Regions from separate parts of the Variovorax sp. J31P207 genome, predicted to be linked through region 2. Evidence: predicted binding sites of a transcription regulator. Region 2 holds the regulator's gene; the other holds the start of a gene.
The links. The regulator FNR, encoded in region 2, switches genes on or off when oxygen is low (the NO sensors DNR and NnrR bind a similar motif). The targets are predictions, from matches to a motif close to TTGATNNNNATCAA.
Positions count from the first base shown of each region.

Region 1 (10,373 bases), on a different contig from region 2:
TCGGGTTCCAGGGCAGCGTCACGGCCGGCGTGGTGAGCGCCGTGAACCGCCTCATCGGCGGTGCCGGGGAGATCCCCTTCATCCAGACGGACGTGGCCATCAATCCCGGCAGTTCGGGCAGTCCGCTCTTCAACAGCCGGGGCGAAGTGGTCGCCATCAACTCGTTGATCTACAGCGGCAGCGGCGGCTACATGGGCCTGTCCTTCGCCGTGCCGATCAACCTGGCGGTCGAGGTCGCCAAGCAACTGCGAGCCAACGGCGAAGTCCGGCGGGCGGAGCTGGGCGCCGAATTCCAGGAGGTCACGCCCGCGCTCGCGCGTTCCTTCGGCCTCGCGGGGAAACCGGTCGGAGCGCTGGTGGTGCGGATCGACGCCGCCGGTCCCGCCGCGCGCGCCGGCCTGCGCCGAGGCGATGTCGTCACGGCGTACGACGGCGTGGCCATCGGGCACTTCACCGATCTGCTGCAGCGGGTCGCCAAGGACCGCCCCGGCAGCCGCGTCGACCTCGACGTCTGGCGGCACGGCGCCAGGCAGACGCTGTCGGTGACGCTCGCCCAGCATCGCGCGCAGAGAACCGCGCTGCCCTCCGGGCTTGCGCCGGATTGGGGAGACGGTGTCGGGCTGACCTTGGGCGAACTGAGCCCCGCGCAACTCCGTCAGCTGGGCGTCGAAGGCGGCCTGATGGTGCGCGACGCCGCCGGGCTGGCACGCAGCGAAGGGATTCGTGCCGGCGACCTGATCGTGGCGGTCAACGACGCGCCGATGAGCCGCGTCGCGGACTTCAGCCGCACCCTGTCGAACACCCCGTCCGGCCAGACCGTCGCCCTGCTGGTCATGCGTGATCGGCGACTGGCCTATGTGGCGGTTCAACTCCCTGCGGCGCCCGCCATGCCATAGCGCGGCACTCAATGCGCCATCAGGATCGGAACGTCCATGCGCTCGAAGATTCCTCGGGTCACGCTGCCCAGCACCAGCTCGCGGATGCGGGTGTGGCCGTAGCCGCCCATCACGACCAGTCCCGCATCCTCCCGCGCAGCATGCGACAGCAGCGCATCGGCGAGTCCCTCGGAAGCCACATGCTGGACGGCCTTCGCCTCGATGCCGTGACGCCGGAGCCAGGCAAGGATCTGAGGGATCCGCAGGTCGCTGTCGTCGACCGGCGCGGCGCTTGCGCGCCACGACACCAGCGCAACGCTGGCGGCCTTCGAGAGCAGCAACAGTGCATCGCGCAACGCGATGGCGGCCTCGCGGCTGCCGTCCCACGCGACCAGCACGTTCTTGCCGAGTTCGCGAGCGCACTTCGCGCGAGGCAGCACGAGCACCGGGCGGCCCGCATGCAGGACGACCTGCTCCGGCAGGTCGCGGGCGGTCGTCGTGTCCGTGTCGCCAGGCTGGGACTGGCCGACGATGACCAGGTCGCTGGTGCGTCCGTGCAGGACGACCGCATCGACCGAGGGTTGATCCACCAGCCGGACCTCGGACGATATCGACGGCGCTCCCTCGATCAGCTTCCTGAAGGTGTGGGCGATGCCTTCGGCGCGCACGCGCAGGAAGTCGGCCGACGCGGCGATGAAATCGGTGTCCTTTCCCGCAATGGCCTCGGCGGGAATGACGCCGTCGTAGAGACCGGTGGGCACCAGGCCGATCAGATGGCTGCCGTGCTGCCTGGCCAGGGTCGCGGCGATACCCACGCGACCGGCACAGTGTTCCGAATAGTCGAGATGGACCAGGATCGTTCCGAGTTTCATGACGGTTCCAGGCGAAGGGAGACGAACGGCGATCTTCGGGCGTCGACTGGCCGCGGGCCTTGATTTCCATCAAGGCCGCCTCGCCGGACTGGCACTTGATCCAGCGCAAGCCCGCGCAGGCCGGCACTCCCTACAGTGAACCGTCCATCGACGAAGGAGCCTTCATGAAATCCGATGCCATGCTGCGAAGCGACATCGTCGCCGAACTGAACTTCGATCCTGCGATCACGATGAATGCCACCGACATCGGCGTGATCGTCAAGGATGGCGTCGTCACGCTGAGCGGGCATCCGTCCAGCCATTCGCAGAAGCATGCCATCGAGCGCGCCGTGCAGCGGGTCAAGGGTGTGAAGGCACTGGCCGTCGAGATGTCGGTCCGGCTTCCGGCCGGCAGCGAACGCACCGACGCCGACATCGCCAAGGCGGCGGAGAACGCCCTCGAATGGAACGTGCTGGTGCCGGACGACGCGGTCCACCCGATGGTGGAGGGCGGCTGGATCACGCTGAGCGGCGGCGTGGAATGGGCGTACCAGCGCCGGGCGGCCGAAGTCGCCGTGCGCCATCTGCTGGGCGTCAAGGGCGTCACCAACCTGGTCGAGGTCAAGAACCGGTTCACGGCGGTCGACGTCGAGCGGAAGATCAGCGATGCCCTGAAGCGGCAGGCCGATCGCGAGGCCAGGCACATCCAGGTGCTTGTCGATGGCGCCCAGGTCACGCTGCGGGGCACGGTCAAGTCCTGGGCGGAACGCAGGGCCGCGCAAGGCGCCGCGTGGTCGGCACCGGGCGTGGCGAAGGTCGTGAACAACCTTCTCGTCGAGGCCTGATCTCACACGCCATGATGCAGGCGATGGTTCTTCATGGGCCGAAGCAGCCGCTGCAGATGACGCAGCGCCCGCTGCCCGAGCCCGCCTCCGGCGAGGTTCGACTTCGCGTGCTGGCCTGCGCCGTCTGCCGCACCGACCTGCACGTGATCGACGGCGACCTGCCGCCCTCCGTGCTGCCCATCGTGCCGGGCCATGAAATCGTCGGCGAGGTCGAGGCGCTGGGTGCGGACGTCCGCTCGCTGGCCGTCGGAGACCGCGTCGGCGTCCCCTGGCTCGGCCACAGCTGCGGGCACTGCGCCTTCTGCGGCGCCGGCCGCGAGAACCTGTGCGACACGCCGCGCTTCACGGGCTATCACCGCGACGGCGGCTTCGCGACCCACGTGCTGGCCGAGGCCGATTTCTGCCTGCCGCTGGGCGACCTGGCCCAGGAGCCGGCCCGGATCGCACCCCTGCTCTGCGCCGGCCTGATCGGGTGGCGCAGCCTGAAGGCCGCCGGCGACGACGCCCGGCAGCTTGGCATCTACGGTTTCGGCGCCGCCGCACACCTGGTCACCCAGGTCGCGGTGGCCCAGGGCCGGACGGTCCACGCCTTCACGCGCGCCGGCGATGCGGCGAGCCAGGCCTTCGCGCTCAGCCTCGGCGCCGCATGGGCCGGCAGTGCGGACGTGCAGCCGCCGCACGCGCTGGACGCCGCGATCATCTTCGCGCCCGCGGGCGAGCTGGTGCCGTTGGCCTTGAGGGCGGTACGAAAAGGGGGCCGCGTGGTCTGCGGCGGCATCCACATGACGGACATCCCCGCCTTCCCGTACCGGCTGCTGTGGGAAGAGCGCCAGCTCGTCTCGGTGGCCAACCTCACGCGCGCCGATGCGCGCGAGTTCCTCCAGGTCGTGCGGGCGGATCCGCCGAAGGTCCACGTCACGACCTATGCGCTGGACCGGGCGAACGAGGCGATCGCGGACCTGCGGGCGGGCCGCCTCCAGGGTGCGGCGGTGCTCGTGCCGCCGGCGCCGCTGCAACGACCGAATCAACCGAAGGACCGAAGCCCATGAAACACCTCAATCCGTCAGACCTCGAAGATCTCGCCCGGCGACTCCAGGCCCGAAAGCGCGAGGTGCTGAACGAACTCGCGGCGGCCGGCACGCCGCTCCAGGGCGGCGTGCTCGCCGGCGAGCACGAGGTCCACAGCCACGCCGACGATGCCGAGGCCGAACGGCTGGACGACGTGCGTTTCGCCGAGATCGAGGTGGACCGGAACACCCTTCTCGACGTCGAGCAGGCGCAGCAGCGCCTGGCAAACGGACTCTACGGCCTGTGCATCGACTGCAACGAGGAGATTCCCCTCGAGAGGCTGCTCGCCCAGCCCACGGCGATACGCTGCGCCGCCTGCCAGACCAAGACCGAGGCGAAGCGACGTCACTGACGCGCACGCGGGCCGGTAACCGCGCTGTTGCGATCCGGCCGGGTCCGAGGCTAATATGGCCCGGTGACCAGCCCCACCCACCTTGCCGTCCTCGACGACGAAGCGGACATCACGCAGCTCCTTGCCAGCTACCTGGCGGGCCAAGGCTTTCGAGTCAGCCAGGTCCACACCGGCGCGGCGCTCTTCGAACTGATGGCGAGCGACGTACCGGCGCTGGTGCTGCTCGACCTGGGCCTCCCGGGCGAAGACGGCTTTGCCATCGCTCGCCAGCTGCGCGAACACTGGCGATGCGGCCTGGTCATCGTCACCGGACGGGGCGACGCGGTCGACAAGGTGGTCGGCCTGGAAGTGGGCGCTGACGACTACGTCACCAAGCCTTTCGACCTGCGGGAACTGGTGGCGCGCATCAAGGCGGTGCTGCGCCGCCTCGCGCCTTCCGACGCGCCGCCGGCCCGTGCCACGGCTGCGCCCGTCACGATGCTGCGCTTCGCACAGTGGGAGCTCGACACCGCCGCGCGACGGCTGCTGGACCCCAAGGGCCAGGAAGTGGCGCTGACCACGGGCGAGTTCGACCTCCTGAATACGCTGGCGACCCATCCGGGGCGGGTGCTGTCGCGCGACTTCCTGCTCGAGCATACGCGCGGCCGCGACGGGGGGCCCTTCGACCGCACGATCGACGTGCAGATCGGGAGGCTGCGCCGGAAGATCGAGGCCGACCCCGAGACGCCGCAGATCATCAAGTCGGTTCGTGGCGCCGGCTATATCCTCGTCCCCAAGGTCGAGGCGGCCTGATGCCGGCCCCGCTCGCTGCCTCGGGATTCGACGACGGGGCGGTGTTTCGCTCGCTCTTTCTCGCCTACCCCGACGCCCTCCTCCTGATCGACGAGCAAGGAGTGATCCGCCTCGCGAATCCCGCCGCACTGGAACTGCTGGGCCATGCCGAGACCGAGTTGATCGGCCTGCCGGTCGATGCGCTGGTGCCCGACGCCATCCGTCCGCGCCACGCGGCCTATCGCAAGGCCTACGCCGACCATCCGCGCCCTCGACCAATGGGCACGCAGATGGACCTGGTGGCCAAGCGGCGCGACGGCAGCGAGGTGATGGTCGAGATCGCGCTGAGTCCGTTGCAGGATCACGGCCTGCCCTACGTCGTGGCCGCGATCCGCGGTGTCGGCGCCTACCCGCGCGTGAAGCAGGCCTTGCAGCGCGCCCGCTACGCCGAATGCCTGGCCCAGTTCGGCCGGCATGCCGTCGACGCGCGCGATTCGAGGAAGCTGATCGACCTCGTTCCCACCATCGTGGCGGAAGCATTGCAGGTCGAGCAGGCCAAGATCCTGTTGCTCGAGCCGGACGGCACGCACTTCCGCATCGTCGCCGGCGTGGGACTGCTGCCCCAGGAAGCCATCGGCGACCGGATCCCCAACGAACCCGGATCTCCCTCCGGCCACGTGGTGGCGCACGGCAACCCGGTGCTCCTGAGCGACTACGCGCACGAGGGGCGCTTTCGGGTCCCGTCGCTCTACGTCGAGGCCGGCCTGGTGTGCGAACTCTCGGTGCCGCTGGCGGACCGGGGCCGCACCATCGGAACGCTCGCCGTTCGCTCACGCGTGCTGAAGCGCTTCGGCGACGACGAAGTCCGCTTCCTGGAGTCGCTGTCGAGCATGCTCGCCACGGTGATGCAGCGCGAGAGCAGCGAAGAGGCGCTCAACCACGCCCAGCGGCTCGAGAGCGTCGGCCAGCTGACCGGCGGCGTGGCGCACGATTTCAACAACCTGCTCACGGTGATCTCGGGCAATCTCCAGGTGCTCGAAGATGCACCGGCCTACGCTCGCGACCCCCTGGTGCAGCAGGTCGTCGGCGCCGCCACCCGCGCCACCCGACGCGGCGCCGAACTGACGGGAAAGCTGCTCGCGTTTTCCCGGCGCCAGATGCTCCAGCCGACGATCGTCGACGTCGCCGCCCTGCTGGAGTCCCTGACGAACATGCTTCGACGCACGCTGGACCAGCGCATCGGCATCACCCTCGATGCGCACGAAGTGCTTTGCGTGGCGGACCCCGGGCAGCTCGAGTCCGCCCTGCTCAACGTGGCCATCAATGCACGCGACGCCATGCCGCAAGGCGGGACCCTGTCATTCACTTGCCGGGCCGTGGCGGCGTTGCCGGACGGCCTGGAGGCCCAGCGGGGCGATTCACCATCGCATGGATTCGCGTCGATCGCCATCACGGACACCGGGCTCGGCATGCCGGAAGCCATCAAGGCGCGCGCCTTCGAACCCTTCTTCACGACCAAGGAGACCGGCCGCGGCACCGGCCTCGGCCTGTCGACGGTCTACGGCTTTGCCAGGCAGTCGCACGGCGCCGTGAGCCTCGCGAGCACCTTGGGGCACGGAACCACCGTCACGATCTTCCTGCCGCGAGCCGACCATGACGGCCTCGCCGATGACGGTCTCGAACGCGGTGCCAGCCACGTGCCGGAGGGACTGCGCGTCCTGCTGGTGGAAGACGACCCCGAAGTTCGCAGCGTGGTCGCGCGGTTCCTCGACGCGATGGCGTTCGAAGTCACCGCCTGCGCCGATGCCGAGGAGGCCCTTCGAATGCTGGCGACGGACCAGCCCGTCGGGTTGCTGCTGACGGACATCCTGCTCGGCCCGGGCCTGCGCGGCACCGAGCTGGCGGATGCGGCGATCGCGCTGCGGCCCGGGCTTCGGGTGCTGCTGATGTCCGGCTATTCCAGCGAATTGCCGGGCGAGCCACGGGGCCGCGAACTGCTTCGCAAGCCCTTCACGCGGGCCGACCTCGAGCAGGCCATCGCCCGGGCTCTCGAATCGTCTCAGTGAAGCGCGCCCGCCATCGGCGCGACCGTCGCTCCTTGGATGAAGGCGGTGAGCGCCTCGACCTGCGGGATATGGATGTCGCGCCGGCCCTTCTCCGTGAACCGGATCACGTCCCCGCGTGCCAGGCGCGACAGTGCCCGGCTGACGCTTTCGAGGGTCATGCCGAGGTAGTTGCCGATCTCGGCCCGCGTCATGCGCAAGGTGATCTGGTCGGTGCGCTGGCCGCGCTGGGCCAGCGCGTCGGTCCAGTAGCGAAGGAAACCCGCCACGCGCGCATCGGCGGGCAGCGTGCACAGCGACAACATCGAGTCGTGCTCACGGGTCAGTTCGCGGCTCATGGCCTCGTGCAGCACGGTGAGCAGCGCGGGCGTCCGCACGGCGGCCTGGATCAGCGCATCGTAGCGAATGGCCCAGACCTCCCCGGTGTCCATGGCCACCGCGTCGCAGGCGTAGTGCGATGTGGCGATGCCGTCCAGCCCCAGCCAGTCGCCCTTGAAATAGAGGCCGACCACCTGCTCCCGACCCTCGCCCGAGAGATTGACCATCTTGAAGTAGCCGGAGTTCACGATGTAGAGGCAGCCGAACGATTGGCCCACCTGGTACACCGAGTCGCCGGCGCGAACGATGCGCCGCTGGATGGGCATGCTGTCCTGCAGCAGCTGCAGCGTGTCGGCGATACGGCCGACGACAGATACCGGGCGATTCGGGGTGTTCGTCACTTCAGTCATCACTGGCTCCTGGCAGATTGATGGACCCCAGCTTAGGAAGCGAGTGCAACAGATGCGCCAACGCCATGGGGGTCTGGGTAACAGCGGGTGAATGCTTCGTGTCAGATCGGTAACCGCGACCGCGGCCCCGCTTTGTTGACCGCCGTCAAATCCGCGGACCGCAAAAGCCATACCGTTGCAGCTGTGAAGCCTTCTTCCTCTCATGCCGGCACCTGGCAACCCGATGAACCGCTGGCGGCCGCAAAGATCGTCGCCCTCTTTGCCGCGGCCCGGCGCCTGCGGGCGGATTCGGATGCGGGGGCTACCGGCAACCCCTTGCGCGGCAGGAACCTGGCCTTGCTGATGGCGAGGCCCGCGGGCCGAGAAGTGTCGCCACTCCATCGCGCAGCCCAAGACCTGGGCGCCCGCGTCGCCGAAGTCCCCTTCGAGGCCGACGCTTCCAGGCAGGTGGACATCGGGGCGCTGGCGCGGCTTCTGGGGCGGATGTACGACGCGATCGACTGCGACACGTTGCCGTCGTCGACGGTTCGCCGGATCGAGCGAGAGGCCGGGGTACCCGTCTACGCCGGGCTGGGCCTGGACGACCATCCGGCCCGTGTGATCGCTGACCTCCTGACACTCTGCGACCTCGGATCGCCGCAGGCCGTGAAGACGGGCATCATCTTCCTCGGCGACCCGCGCACGCGGCGCGGCCGCATCTTCCTCGCAGCGGCACGGGAACTCGGCTTCGCGCTGCAGGTCGCCGAAGCCAGGCACACGGCGTCGAACGACGCAGCCTATGTCGTCGACGCGACCCGCCCATCGACCTGGTCGCTGCATGCCGAGGGCCGTCCGATCGAAGAGCTTCGCCGATCGGCAAACCACCGTTGCGTGATCCAGACGGTGCTGCTCGACACGATTCCCCGAGGGTGAGCGCTCATGGCCCGGCCTCCACGCGCGCGACCGGCAACTGCGAGCGCGTGAACGCCAATGCATAGCGCAGTGCCCCCGGGCTCTCGGCATGCAAGCTGTAGAGGGGTTGTCCGAGCTCGACCCGGTCCCCCTGGCGCACGTGCACCGTGGCCCCGGCCGCCGGATCACGCGGCGCGCCGGCGAGCTTGGCCACCCGCGACAGGAGCCGGGTGTCGATCGCCTGCACCACGCCGCTCGCCGGCGCCGCAACCACGTGGGCATGCGCCGCCCTGGGCGGAATCCGAAGGCCGCCCTGGGCTTCGCAGATCGATATGAACTTGGCCAGTGCGCGGCCGTCGTCCAGAACTTCACGCGCCATGGCCCGCCCGCTTCCCATCGCAGCCCGCCCCGCCATTTCCAGCACCAGCCCGGCGAGTTCCAGCGCACGCTCGCGCAGGTCGGCTGGCGCATCGGGCATGCGTTCGAGCACCGCCATGACATCGATGGCCTCCAGCGCCGGCCCGATGCCGCGACCGACCGGCTGCGAACCATCGGTCAGCACGGTGCGCACTTGCAGGCCCAGCGCGGCGCCGACGGAGACCAGGCTGTGCGAGAGCCGGCCAGCGGCCGGCGCGCTGCGCACCTTGGTCTGCGGCCCCACCGGCAGGTCGATCAGCACCCGCTGCGAACCCACCGCGGCCTTCTTGGAAAGGATCGAAGCAACGAGCAGGCCTTCGCTGTCGAGACTGAGCGGGCGCTCCACGCGGATCAGCATGTCGTCGGCCGGACTGATCCGGGTGGTGCCGCCCCAGACGATGCAGCCGCCTTCGCGCTCCACCACGCGCCGCATCGCAGACAGCTCCAGGGCGACCGGCGCCAGCGTTTCCATGGCATCCGCGGTGCCGGCGGCCGACGTGATGGCGCGCGAGGAAGTCTTGGGCATCGTGATGCCGCAAGCCGTGACGACCGGCACCACCAGCAGCGTGGTCCGGTTTCCGGGCAGCCCGCCGATGCAGTGCTTGTCCATGACGGGCGACGTTCCCCAGTCGATTCGCTCGCCGACGTCGACCATGGCCTTGGTCAACGCCACGGTCTCGTCGAAGTCGAGGCCACCCCCTGCGCACACCGTCACGAAGGAAGCAAGGTGGATGTCCGACACGCGGCCGCGACTCACGTCTTCCATCAGTGCCCGCAAGGCCTCGTACCCCAGCTTGCCGCCATGCACCTTGGCGCGCAGGTGCGCCAGCGAATCCAGCTGCGGCGGATGGCGCACCTCCACGGCCTCGCCGTCGACCACCCCCAACAGGCTCCATGCGGCCTCGGACAGCGCGATCTCGTCGCTCCGGAGCCAGTCGCTGGTCACGTGATTCAGGATGGCGAGCACGTGCCGGTGCCCGGCGATCACCTCCACCTGCGTCTGCGCCTCGAAGCCCTCGGCGCGGCATACCGGGCAATCGCTGCGCAGGTAGACCACGGGCTGCTGGTAGGTGTCGATGCCGGCGCGCCGGGCGGGCAACCGATCGAAGGCCATGGCGCGAGCCGGCGCCTCAGAGCTCGAAGCTCTCGAGGTAGTCCGGCACCGTCACCGGCCAGCCGTGCCGCTCTTCGATCGCCAGCCGCAGCGAATCGGCAGCCACCGGTTCGCCGTGGGTCACGAAGACCCGTCTCGGCGCCGGCAGTGCGTCCAGCCAGGCCAGGAGCTGGGCGCGGTCGGCGTGCGCGGACAAGGTGTCGAGCACGGCGATCTCGGCCCGCACCGGCACGTAGGCGCCGTGGATCTTCACCTCCTTCGCACCTCCGACGAGCGTCGCGCCGCGCGTTCCGGCCGCCTGGAAGCCGGCGAACAGGATCGTGTTCCTTGCTTCAGGCGCGTAGGTCTTGATGTGATGAAGCACGCGCCCGCCGGTGGCCATGCCGCTCGCAGACACG
Region 1 is NZ_JASZYN010000001.1:141,246-151,618, forward strand. Features, by position in the region: gene QTI68_RS00675 (trypsin-like peptidase domain-containing protein) at 1-896, shown strand, start outside; gene QTI68_RS00680 (universal stress protein) at 905-1,747, opposite strand; gene QTI68_RS00685 (BON domain-containing protein) at 1,912-2,571, shown strand; gene QTI68_RS00690 (zinc-dependent alcohol dehydrogenase family protein) at 2,586-3,620, shown strand; gene QTI68_RS00695 (TraR/DksA family transcriptional regulator) at 3,617-3,991, shown strand; gene QTI68_RS00700 (winged helix-turn-helix domain-containing protein) at 4,055-4,783, shown strand; gene QTI68_RS00705 (PAS domain S-box protein) at 4,783-6,828, shown strand; gene QTI68_RS00710 (Crp/Fnr family transcriptional regulator) at 6,822-7,553, opposite strand; gene QTI68_RS00715 (Rossmann-fold NAD(P)-binding domain-containing protein) at 7,689-8,465, shown strand; gene QTI68_RS00720 (thymidine phosphorylase family protein) at 8,470-9,975, opposite strand; gene QTI68_RS00725 (MBL fold metallo-hydrolase) at 9,992-10,373, opposite strand, start outside.
Region 1: a site for FNR is predicted at 1,807-1,820, ahead of QTI68_RS00680 (universal stress protein). Genes of this name have one in related genera too.

Region 2 (10,373 bases):
GCCGAGCTCCGGCGCAGCTTCGACCACATCGTCTGCACGGGCGTGCTGCACCACCTGCCTGACCCCGACGCGGGCCTGAGGGCCCTGCACGGCGTGCTGGAGCCCGACGGCGCGATGCAACTCATGGTCTACGCGCCCTATGGCCGTGCCGGGGTGTACCTGTTGCAGGACTACTGCCGCCGGCTCGGGATCGGGGCGACGGCACAAGAGATCAAGGCGCTCGCGCAGAGCCTTCAGGCGATCCCGCCGGATCATCCGCTGATGCCGGTGTTGCGCAATTCGCCGGACTTCGGCAACGAAGCGGCGCTGGCCGATGCGCTTCTTCATCCCTGCGACCGGGCCTATTCAGTCCCGCAGATGATGGACTTCATCGAGGCTGGCGGCTTCCGATTCGGGCGCTGGATAGAGCAGGCCGCCTACCTGCCGCAATGCGGCGTGCTGGCGTCAACGCCCCATCACGCCCTGCTCGCCCGACTCCCGACGCCGGAGCAGTATGCCGCCGTGGAACTCTTCCGGGGTTCGATGATTCGCCACAGTGCCGTGGTCTACCGCAACGATCGACCCGATCATGAGCCGATCAGCTTCCAGGGCGAAGCGTGGCTCGACTACGTGCCGGTCCGTGTCCCGGACACGATCATGGTGGAGGAGCGATTGCCGCCGGGCGCCGCAGCGGTGCTGATCAACCGGCATCACACCTACACCGACTTGTATCTGCCGATCAACGCGCATCAGAAGCAGCTGGTCGATTCGATCGACGGCCAGAGGTCCATTGGCGAGATGGTGTCCGGAAGCGCGCTTCGCAACGTCGCGCGCGTCCTGTTCGAGGGGCTCTGGTGGTACGACCAGGTGGTGTTCGACGGATCGCGCGCCCGAAATCAGGCAAGCGCGTGATCGGGAGAGGAAGCTTTCAGTTTGCTGCGGGCATGAGTCCGCCCAGCAGCCAGCGCATCAGGTCCTGCACCGGCCGGATCTGGTTGCCGAAGGGCAGCCGCCCCGCGCCGCGGAAGAACAGCCCCTGCCCGGTGCGGCCCGCCAGCGCGTGGCCCAGCATCTTGTCGATGCAGAACTTGCCCCAGCCTGGCGTGCCGTCGCGCAGCCCGCAATGCGCCAGGCAATCGAAGCGCATGGTGCAGGCTGTTTCACGGTGGACCTTGGTCATCAGCCGCGGCTCCAGCCGCAGATATTTGTCGAGCCAGGGCGTGCGCACCGCGCGCGCCGGCAGGCCGGCGACACTGGTGAACTCGACCAGGTCCTCGGGCGCGGCATCGGCCAGCACGCGCTTGAAGGCCGGGTCGGCATCGCATTCGGTGGTCACCGCGAAGGCGGTGCCGAGCTGCACCGCCGAGGCGCCGAGCGACTGCAGCCGGCGGATGTCATCCAGGCTCTCGATGCCGCCGGCCGCGATCAGCGGAATGCGGCCCTCGATGCCCGCGGTCCTGAAGAAGGCCTGCACCTGCGGCAGCACGACGTCGAACTCGAAGCGCGGGTCGTTCAGGTCGCCGACCTTGGCGGCGCCGAGATGGCCGCCCGCCAGCCGCGGATGCTCGATCACGATGGCGTCGGGCAGTCGGCCCTTCTTCTCCCACTTGCGCACCACCAGCTGAACGCCGCGCGCATCCGACAGGATCGGGATCAGCGCCACGCCGGGGTGCTCGCGCGCCAGGTCGGGCAGGTCGAGCGGTAGCCCGGCGCCGACCACCAGCGCATCGGCGCCGCAGGCCATCGCATGCCGCACCTGCGCCTCGTAGGCGGTCAGCGCCTTCATGACATTGACCGCGACCAGGCCGCGGCCGCCGGCGAGTTGCCGGGCCTTCTTGATCTCGCGGCCCAGCGCCTCGAGGTTGGCGGCGTCGATGCGCGCACCGGCATCGGGCTCGGCCTCGATGTTGGCGGTCCGGGCCCACAGGTCCGGGTGCAGGCGGCGCAGGTCGACCGACGACACGGTGCCGATGCCGCCCAGGCCGGCCACGGTGCCGGCCAGCCGCCCGGCCGACACGCCGACGCCCATGCCGCCCTGCACCACCGGCAGCAGCTGGCGGCCCGACAGCGTCCAGCGCCGCAGGCCGGAGGCGCTGGCCAGCGCCCCGAGTCGCCCGGCGGCGCCCCGTACTTGATCGGAATCCTCGCTCATCCGGCGCTATCGGAGCACCAGCACCGGCAGGGTGGAATGGGTCAGCACGTGCTGGGTCTCGCTGCCGATCAGCAGCCGGCCGAGGCCCTTGCGGCCGTGCGAGGCCATCACGATCAGGTCGCAGGCCTGGTTGCCGGCGGCGGCAATGATCGATTCGGCGACCTGGCTCGAATGGGCCACCAGCGGATGGCAGGAGACGCCACGCCCGCGGGCCCGCTCGCCGATCGCAGCCACCAGGGCCTGTGCGGTCTCCTGGCGCTGCTTGTCGATGCTCTCGCTTTCCACCGACTCACGCACCGTCGAGCCATCCATGTAGCTCTTGGGCGGCCGGCGCGCCACCGTGAAGACGACCAGTTCGGCGCTGTGATGACGCGCCATTTCGATGGCACTCTCGACCGCCTTTTCGGACAGCGAGGAACCATCGGTGGCGACCAGGATTTTCTTGAACATGATGGAGGTCTCCGGTTGAAGGCCTCCAGTCTCGGTCAGCCGCGGGCCGCCCGGATTGACCGGGATCAAGCTTGCATCGCGTGCCGCTGCGGCTTGCCGGTGTCCAGCGCGGGGCCGAGGCCGATCGGTGCCGGCACGGCATTGACGATGCGGGTGTAGAGCGCGCGGTAGGTGTCGTCGGGTTCGTGGCCGGTGAAGGGATCGCGATGGGCACCGAAGGCGGCGTCGAGATCGCGCCAGTCCTCTTCGGTGAGCACGCGCTCGGCCAGCGGCAGGATTTCCTTCTCCTCCTGCGCCATGTGGGCCAGGTAGAAGTCGGTGTAGCGCGCGATCGCACGCTCGAAGGGCTCGCGGTGCGCCTCGCCGAGCATCTCGTAGACCAGCAAGGCATGTTCGACTTCGCGGATGTTGCGCTCGCCGAGCGCGTGGTCCCGGTCCAGGTGGTCGAGCAGTTCGCGCGACAGCGGCGTGCGGGCGCGCAGCTTGGGAAACAGCAGCTCGGTCTCGTGGCGGTGATGGCGCTGCTCGGGAAACTGGTCGACATAGAACAGCATCGCCCGCAAGGCCGAGAAGTCGGGCGTGCTCTGCTGTCTTCGATGGACATCGAGCAGCAGGAGGATCGAGCGCAGCATCGCCGAGAGGGCCGCGTGTTCGTCGCGGATGATGCGGGTGGTGGCGTGTGTCATTTTCGTGTCTCCGGAGTGGGGTCCCCAGCTTTCCACGGCCGGCGCCACGCCGCCTTGCCCCAGATCAACAAGACGCCGTGTCGCCCCGTGTTGCCAACGGTCAACACGGCGGCCTGCGCTCGCCGGATACTGGCGGCATCTCAACCGTCGGCAGGAGCGCGCCATGTACCAACGGATCCTTGTTCCCCTCGACGGCAGCGCGACATCGAAGCAGGGCCTCGACGAAGCGATACGGCTCGCTGCCCAGACCCACGGGCGGCTGCGGCTGGTGCACGTGGTCGACTCGCAGTCGATGGCCATGGCGATGGGCCTTGCCGCCGGCCCGGTCGGCGACTGTTTCGAGGTGCTCGCGCGCAACGGCCGGCAGATCCTGGACGACGGCCAGGCCGCGGCCGCCGCGGCGGGCGTCGAGGCCGAGACGCTGCTGCATGACGGCGCGTCGAACCCGGTCCCCGATCTGATCGCCGCCGACGCCAGCCGATGGCCCGCCGACCTGATCGTGATCGGCACCCATGGCCGCCGCGGCGTCGAGCGCTTCGTGGGGGGCAGCTGCGCCGAGTACCTGCTGCGCTGCACGCCGGTGCCGGTGCTGCTGGTGCAGGCGCCGGCCGACGGCGACGCGCACGCGCACCGTCACGCCCATTGACAGGGCCCCCGAGGGTGCGCGCATGATGCGGGCCCCCGGTTCATCCGCAGAGGCGCCATGAGCATCCGCCACCTCGACCGACTGCTTTTGCCGCGATCCGTCGCCGTGCTCGGTGCCTCGCACCGGCCCGGCGCGATCGGCACCCGCGTCTGGCAGCACCTGCGCGCCGGCGGTTTTGCCGGCCCGGTCTACCCGGTCAACCCCAAGCATGCGCGGCTCGACGGCCTGCCCGTCTTCGCGCGGGTGGCCGACCTGCCCGCGGCGCCGGACCTGGCGCTGATCTGCACGCCGGCGCGCACGGTGGCGCGACTGGTGGCCGAACTCGGGGCGGCCGGCGCCCGGGCCGCGGTGATCGTCGGCACCGGGTTGAGCGCCGCCGAGCAGCAGGCCGCGCTCGACGCCGCCCGGCCGCACCTGCTGCGCCTGCTGGGCCCGGACTCGCTCGGCGTCCTGAGCCCGCACATCGGCCTCCGTGCCGGCCTGGCCCACGTTGCCGCACCGCCGGGCGAGCTGGCGTTCATCTCCCAGTCCGGCGCGGTGGCCAGCGCGATGCTGGACTGGGCCGCGAGCCGCGGGGTCGGCCTGTCGCACCTGGTGGCGCTGGGCGACCACTGCGACGTCGATGCCGGCGACCTGCTCGACCGGTTCGCGAGCGACGGGCGGACCCGCGCCATCCTGCTCTATGTCGAATCGATCGCCTCGCCGCGCAAGTTCATGTCGGCCGCGCGCGCCGCGGCGCGCAACAAGCCGGTGATCGTCGTCAAGGCCGGCCGCGCGGGCCAGGGCCTGCGTGCCGCCGCCTCGCACTCCGGCGCCCTGGCCGGCTCCGACATCGTCCATGACGCGGCCATCCGCCGCGCCGGCATGCTGCGGGTGGAGACGCTGCAGGAGCTGTTCATGGCGGCCGCCACGCTGGCGCGGTTCCGCCTCAACCGCAGCGAGACGCTGACCATCCTGGGCAACGGCGGCGGCGCCGGCGTGATGGCGGCCGACGCCGCCGCCCGCGCCGGCATCCGGCTGGCCGAGCCGAGTGCCGCCCTGCTCGAGCAGCTGGCCCAGTGGGTGCCGGCTGGCGGTTCGTGCGCCAACCCGATCGACATCCTCGGCGACGCGCCGGCGGCGCGCTATGCCGCGGCGCTGTCGGCGCTGCTGGCGGACCCCGCGAGCGGCGCGGTGCTGTTCGTCCACGCCCCGACGGTGGCCGAGCGCAGCGACGAGATCGCTCGCGCCTGCGCGCCGCTGGTCCGCGCCAACGATCCGCGCGTGATGGGCTGCTGGCTCGGCGATGCCGACATGGCGCCGGCACGCCAGCTGTTCGAGGCGGCCGGCATTCCCGACTACCCGACGCCCGAAGACGCCGTGCGCGCCTTCAGCATGCTGCAGACCTACCGCAGCAACCAGGCGCTGCTGATGGAGGCGCCCAGCGCCAGCGAGAACCCGGCGCCCGACGTGCCGGCGGCGCAGCGGCTGCTCGAAGCCGCCGCCGCCGACGGCCGCGAATGGCTCGCCGAACACGAGGCCAAGGCAGTGCTGCAGGCCTACGGCGTGCCGGTGGTGCGCACGCGGATGGTCCCGGCGTCGGCCGAAGGCCTGCTGGACGCGGCCCGCGAGCTCGGCTATCCGGTGGTGCTCAAGATCGTGTCGCGCGATGTCGCCCACAAGACCGACGTCGGCGGCGTCAGGCTGGACCTGCGCGACCCGGCCGCGCTCGAACAGGCCGTCGGCGAGATGCGGCAGGCGCTCGCCACCCTGCAGCCCGGCGCGCGCATCGACGGCTTCACCGTGCAGCCCATGGTGCACCGCCCGCACGCGCAGGAGGTGATCGTCGGGGCCAGCATCGACGCGGTCTTCGGCCCGGTCATCCTCTGCGGCGGTGGCGGCATCGCGGTCGAGGTGACGGCCGATGTCGCGGTCGCGCTGCCGCCGCTCAACCGCAGCCTGGCGCGCGAGCTGGTCTCGCGCACCCGCGTGTCGCGGCTGCTGGCCGGCTACCGCGACCACCCGCCGGCCGATCTCGATGCCCTGCACGACGTGCTGATCGCGGTGTCGCAGATGCTGGCCGACCTGCCGCAGCTGGCCGAGCTCGACATCAACCCGCTGTGGGTCGACGAGCACGGCGCGCTGGCGCTCGACGCCCGGCTCCGGGTCGCGGCCGGCCGGGTGGCCGGCGCCGCGAACTTCGCGATCCGGCCCTACCCCACCCAATGGGTCCGCCAGGCCGAGTGGAACGGCCGCCCGATCACGATCCGGCCGATCCGCCCGGAGGACGAAGGCCAGCACCGGCGCTTCCTGCGAAGGCTCACCGCCGAGGACGTGCGCATGCGGCTCTTCCAGGCGCGCAGCGAACTGCCGCGCAGCGAACTGGCCCGGCTGGCCCAGATCGACTACGACCGCGAAATGGCCTTCATCGCCGAGGCCACGGCGGCGGACGGCCAGCCCGAGACGCTCGGCGTCGCCCGCACCGTCTGCGACCCCGACAACGTCGAAGCCGAGTTCGCGCTGGTGGTGCGCTCCGACCTCAAGGGCGGCGGCCTCGGCAGGATGCTGTTCGAGCAGCTGATCGCGCACGCCCGAAGCCGCGGCACCCGGCGCCTGGTCGGCATGATCCTGCGCGAGAACAGCCGCATGCTGAAGCTGTCGCGTGCGCTGGGCTTCGAGCGCGTGCCCAGCCTGGAGGATTCCGCCGACGTGTTGCACGTGGCCATGAACCTGGAACCGCCGCCGCCCGCCGCCTGAGCGGGACGGGCCCTTCGCTCAGCGGCACCAGGCCTCGACCTGGTGCGCGAGGTCGAGCCAGAGCGCCTGCAGCGCCACCCCCGCGAGCATCGCGCCCGCCAGCCGCGTGCCCCACTGCTGCGACAGCATGCCGGCGCCCGACCGCAGGCGCTGCCACAGCCAGGGCGCCAGCAGCAGCGACACCGCGCTGCCGGCCGCGAACAGCGCCATGACGGCCGCGCCTTCGAGCACGCCGTTGCCCAGGGCCGCCAGCATCAGCGCCGAATACAGCAGGCCGCAGGGCAGCGCGACCCAGAGCGCGCCGGCCGCCAGCACGCCGAAGGGGCTGCGGGTCATGGGCTGCAGCCGCGCCGACGCCCAGCGCCCGAAGCGGTGCGCCCAGGCGGGCTGCCGGCCCGAGGCGGCGAGCAGCAGGCCCCAGGCGAACACGAACACATGCAGCAGCAGCCACGCCGGGCGCAGCGCGCTCACCTGCTGGCCCGCCTGCGCCAGGCCCTGGGCAGCGGCGGCCGCCACCGCCCCGGCGGCCGCATAGCCGGCCACCCGGCCCACGTGGAACAAGGCGCCCGCCGGCAGCGAGCGGCCCGGAGACTGCAGCGCGGCGACGCCGCCCGCCGGTGCCCGCACGATGCGGATCACGCCCGCGCAGGCCGCGCCGCACATCGCGACGCAGTGCGGCCCGCCGGCCAGCCCCATCACGAATGCGGTGGCGAGCAGGGCGGACTGCATGGATCAGGCCGGCGCCGTGGGGCTCATCACACGATGCGCGAGAAGCGCGTGCGGTTGCGGTCGGCCTGCAGGTAGCGGTCGAACACCATGGCGATCGCGCGCACGAAGAACCAGCCCAGCGGCGTGACCTCGAGGTGGCGATCGCTGACCACCACCAGGCCCTGCGCCTCGAGCGGCGCCAGCGCTTCGAGCTCGGCCGCGAAGCAGCGCTGGAAATCGACCAGGTGGGCCGAGCCGATGGTCTCGAAGTCGACCCGGCCCTGGCACATGATCGCCATGATCACGGTGCGCCGCAGCACGTCGTCGCGGGTCAGCGCCAGGCCGCGCACCACCGGCAGCCGGCCCTGGTCGAGCAGGTCGTAGTACTCCTCGAGCGTCTTGGCGTTCTGGCTGTAGGTGGCGCCGACCCGGCCGATCGCCGACACGCCCAGCGCCACCAGGTCGCAGTCCGGCTGGGTGCTGTAGCCCTGAAAGTTGCGGTGCAGCCGGCCCTGCCGCTTGGCCACCGCCAGCGCGTCGCCGGGCAGCGCGAAATGGTCCATGCCGATGTAGACGTAGCCGGCCTCGGTGAACGCGGCGATCGAGCGCGACAGCATCTCGACCTTGGCCGCCGCATCGGGCAGCGCCTGGGTCGCGATGCGGCGCTGGGCCTTGAAGCGCTCGGGCAGGTGGGCATAGGCATAGAGCGCGATCCGGTCGGGCCGCAGCGCGCAGACCTGGGCCAGCGTGCGGTCGAAGGAGGCCGCGCTCTGGCGCGGCAGCCCGTAGATCAGGTCGACGTTGACCGAATCGAAGCCCAGCCCGCGAGCCGTCGCCATCAGGTCGAACACCTGCCCGGCCGGCTGGATCCGGTGCACCGCCTTCTGCACGTCGGGGTCGAAATCCTGGACGCCGAAGCTCAGCCGGTTGAAGCCCAGCGCGGCCAGGGTCACCAGGCGTTCCCGGTCGACGGTGCGCGGGTCGATCTCGATCGAATGCTCGCCATCCGGCGACAAGGAGAAGGCATCGCGCAGCATGCCCATCAGCGTCCGCAGGCCGGCATCGTCGAGAAAGGTCGGCGTGCCGCCGCCGAGGTGCAGCTGGCGGACCACGGCGCCGCGGCCGAGCCGCTCGACCTGCAGCGCGATCTCGCGCGCCAGGTAGTCCAGGTACTCGCGCCCCTTGCTCTTGTGGCGGGTCACGATCTTGTTGCAGGCGCAGTAGTAGCAGAGCGATTCGCAGAACGGGATATGCACGTAGAGCGACAGCGCCCGCGCGCTGGCGCCGGTGCTGCCGCGCTGTTCGAGCGTCTGGGCATAGTCCTCGGCCGTGAAGGCGTCGACGAAGCGGTCCGCGGTCGGGTAGGAGGTGTAGCGCGGCCCGGCGCAGTCGAACCGCCGCAGCACGGACGGCGCGGGCACCAGGGGGGGCGGCGTGAGGGCTGGAGCGGAGACGGGAGGCATCGCGGACGCAGGCATGGGCTTCGGTGTGTCACTATGCCGCCGTCGCGATCCGCAAACCTTGACCTGCATCAAGCATCCGGCCCACCCCCCCACGGACAATCCCCGCATGACCTCGACTGCATCAATGAAGCCCGAAAATATCAAGGTCGCCTGTTCCAACTGCAACCTGCGCGAGCTGTGCATGCCGGTCGGACTGGCGCCCGGGGAACTGCAGCGCCTCGACGACCTGGTCGCCACGCGGCGCAAGGTCAAGCGGCGCGAGACGCTGTTTCGGAACGGCGAGCCCTTCACCTCGCTCTACGCGATCCGCACCGGGGTCTTCAAGACCCGGGTCACCAGCGAGGACGGGCGCGACCAGGTCACCGGCTTCCAGATGGCCGGCGAGATCATCGGCCTCGACGGCATCGTCAACGACCAGCACACCTGCGACGCCGTCGCCCTCGAAGACTCCGAGGTCTGCGTGATGCCCTTCGAACGCATCGAGGAACTGTCGCGCGAGGTGACGGCGCTGCAGCGCCACGTGCACCAGATCATGAGCCGCGAGATCGTCCGCGAGCATGGCGTGATGCTGCTGCTCGGCAGCATGCGGGCCGAGGAGCGGCTGGCGGCCTTCCTGCTGAACCTGGTGCAGCGGCTGCATGCGCGCGGCTTCTCGCGCTCCGAGCTGGTGCTGCGCATGACGCGCGAAGAGATCGGCAGCTACCTCGGCCTCAAGCTCGAGACCGTGAGCCGGACGCTGTCGAAGTTCGCGGCCGACGGCATGGTCGAGGTCGAGCAGCGCAACGTGCGCATCCTCGATCCCGAGGCGCTGCGCCGCATCGTCAATCCGCCGGGCTGTTGAGCTCGGCCGCCGGCCGGGCCAGCAGCAGCGTCAAGGCGCCCGCCGCCGTGGCCAGCAGCCAGAAGGCAAAGAACCCGACCGTGTAGACCGCCTGGCGAGAGGCGCCCAACGCCTCGCCGCGCCAGTTGAGGTCGCCCGGATCGACCAGCGCGAACACCAGCACCTCGAGCGCGCAGGCCAGCAGGAATGCCGGCCAGAGTATCCACATCCAGCGTTGCGCCTGCATGGCTCAGCGCCTCGGCGACGGCACGTCGGCGCTCGGGGTGGCCGCGTGGTTGCGCCCGGCCACCGCCGGCATGAGCTTCTTGTCGGCCAGCGTGCGGTTGATCTCCACGCCCTTGCGGTAGTAGTCCTCGTCGACCACCGGGTCGGGCGTGCGCAGGGCCAGCCACAAGGTGGCGAAACTCGCGATCACCACCAGGCCCGGCCCGCCGATCACCATCCACACCAGCCCGAAGCGCCACCAGGGTGGACAGGGACGCGTCGCTTCGTCATGGCTGCTCTTGTCGGTCATCTTCTGCCTCCTTGGGGCCTGGATTTCATCGCGGGACCAGGAACACGGCCTTCTCGGACACGCTGCCCTGGCCGCTTTCCGCTCGAACGTCGAAATACACCTTGTGGGAACCGGCCGTCGCCGCGCCGTAGGGCAGCTGCAGCCGCACCGCGACCCAGCGCGACTGCGCCGGCGCGACCTCGACCACCGGCTCCGAGG
Region 2 is NZ_JASZYN010000021.1:29,287-39,659, reverse strand. Features, by position in the region: gene QTI68_RS37515 (class I SAM-dependent methyltransferase) at 1-891, shown strand, start outside; gene QTI68_RS37510 (NAD(P)H-dependent flavin oxidoreductase) at 908-2,131, opposite strand; gene QTI68_RS37505 (universal stress protein) at 2,138-2,581, opposite strand; gene QTI68_RS37500 (hemerythrin domain-containing protein) at 2,647-3,267, opposite strand; gene QTI68_RS37495 (universal stress protein) at 3,431-3,913, shown strand; gene QTI68_RS37490 (bifunctional acetate--CoA ligase family protein/GNAT family N-acetyltransferase) at 3,971-6,649, shown strand; gene QTI68_RS37485 (sulfite exporter TauE/SafE family protein) at 6,668-7,378, opposite strand; gene hemN (oxygen-independent coproporphyrinogen III oxidase) at 7,405-8,820, opposite strand; gene fnr (fumarate/nitrate reduction transcriptional regulator Fnr) at 8,945-9,661, shown strand; gene QTI68_RS37470 (hypothetical protein) at 9,642-9,887, opposite strand; gene QTI68_RS37465 (FixH family protein) at 9,891-10,175, opposite strand; gene ccoG (cytochrome c oxidase accessory protein CcoG) at 10,201-10,373, opposite strand, start outside.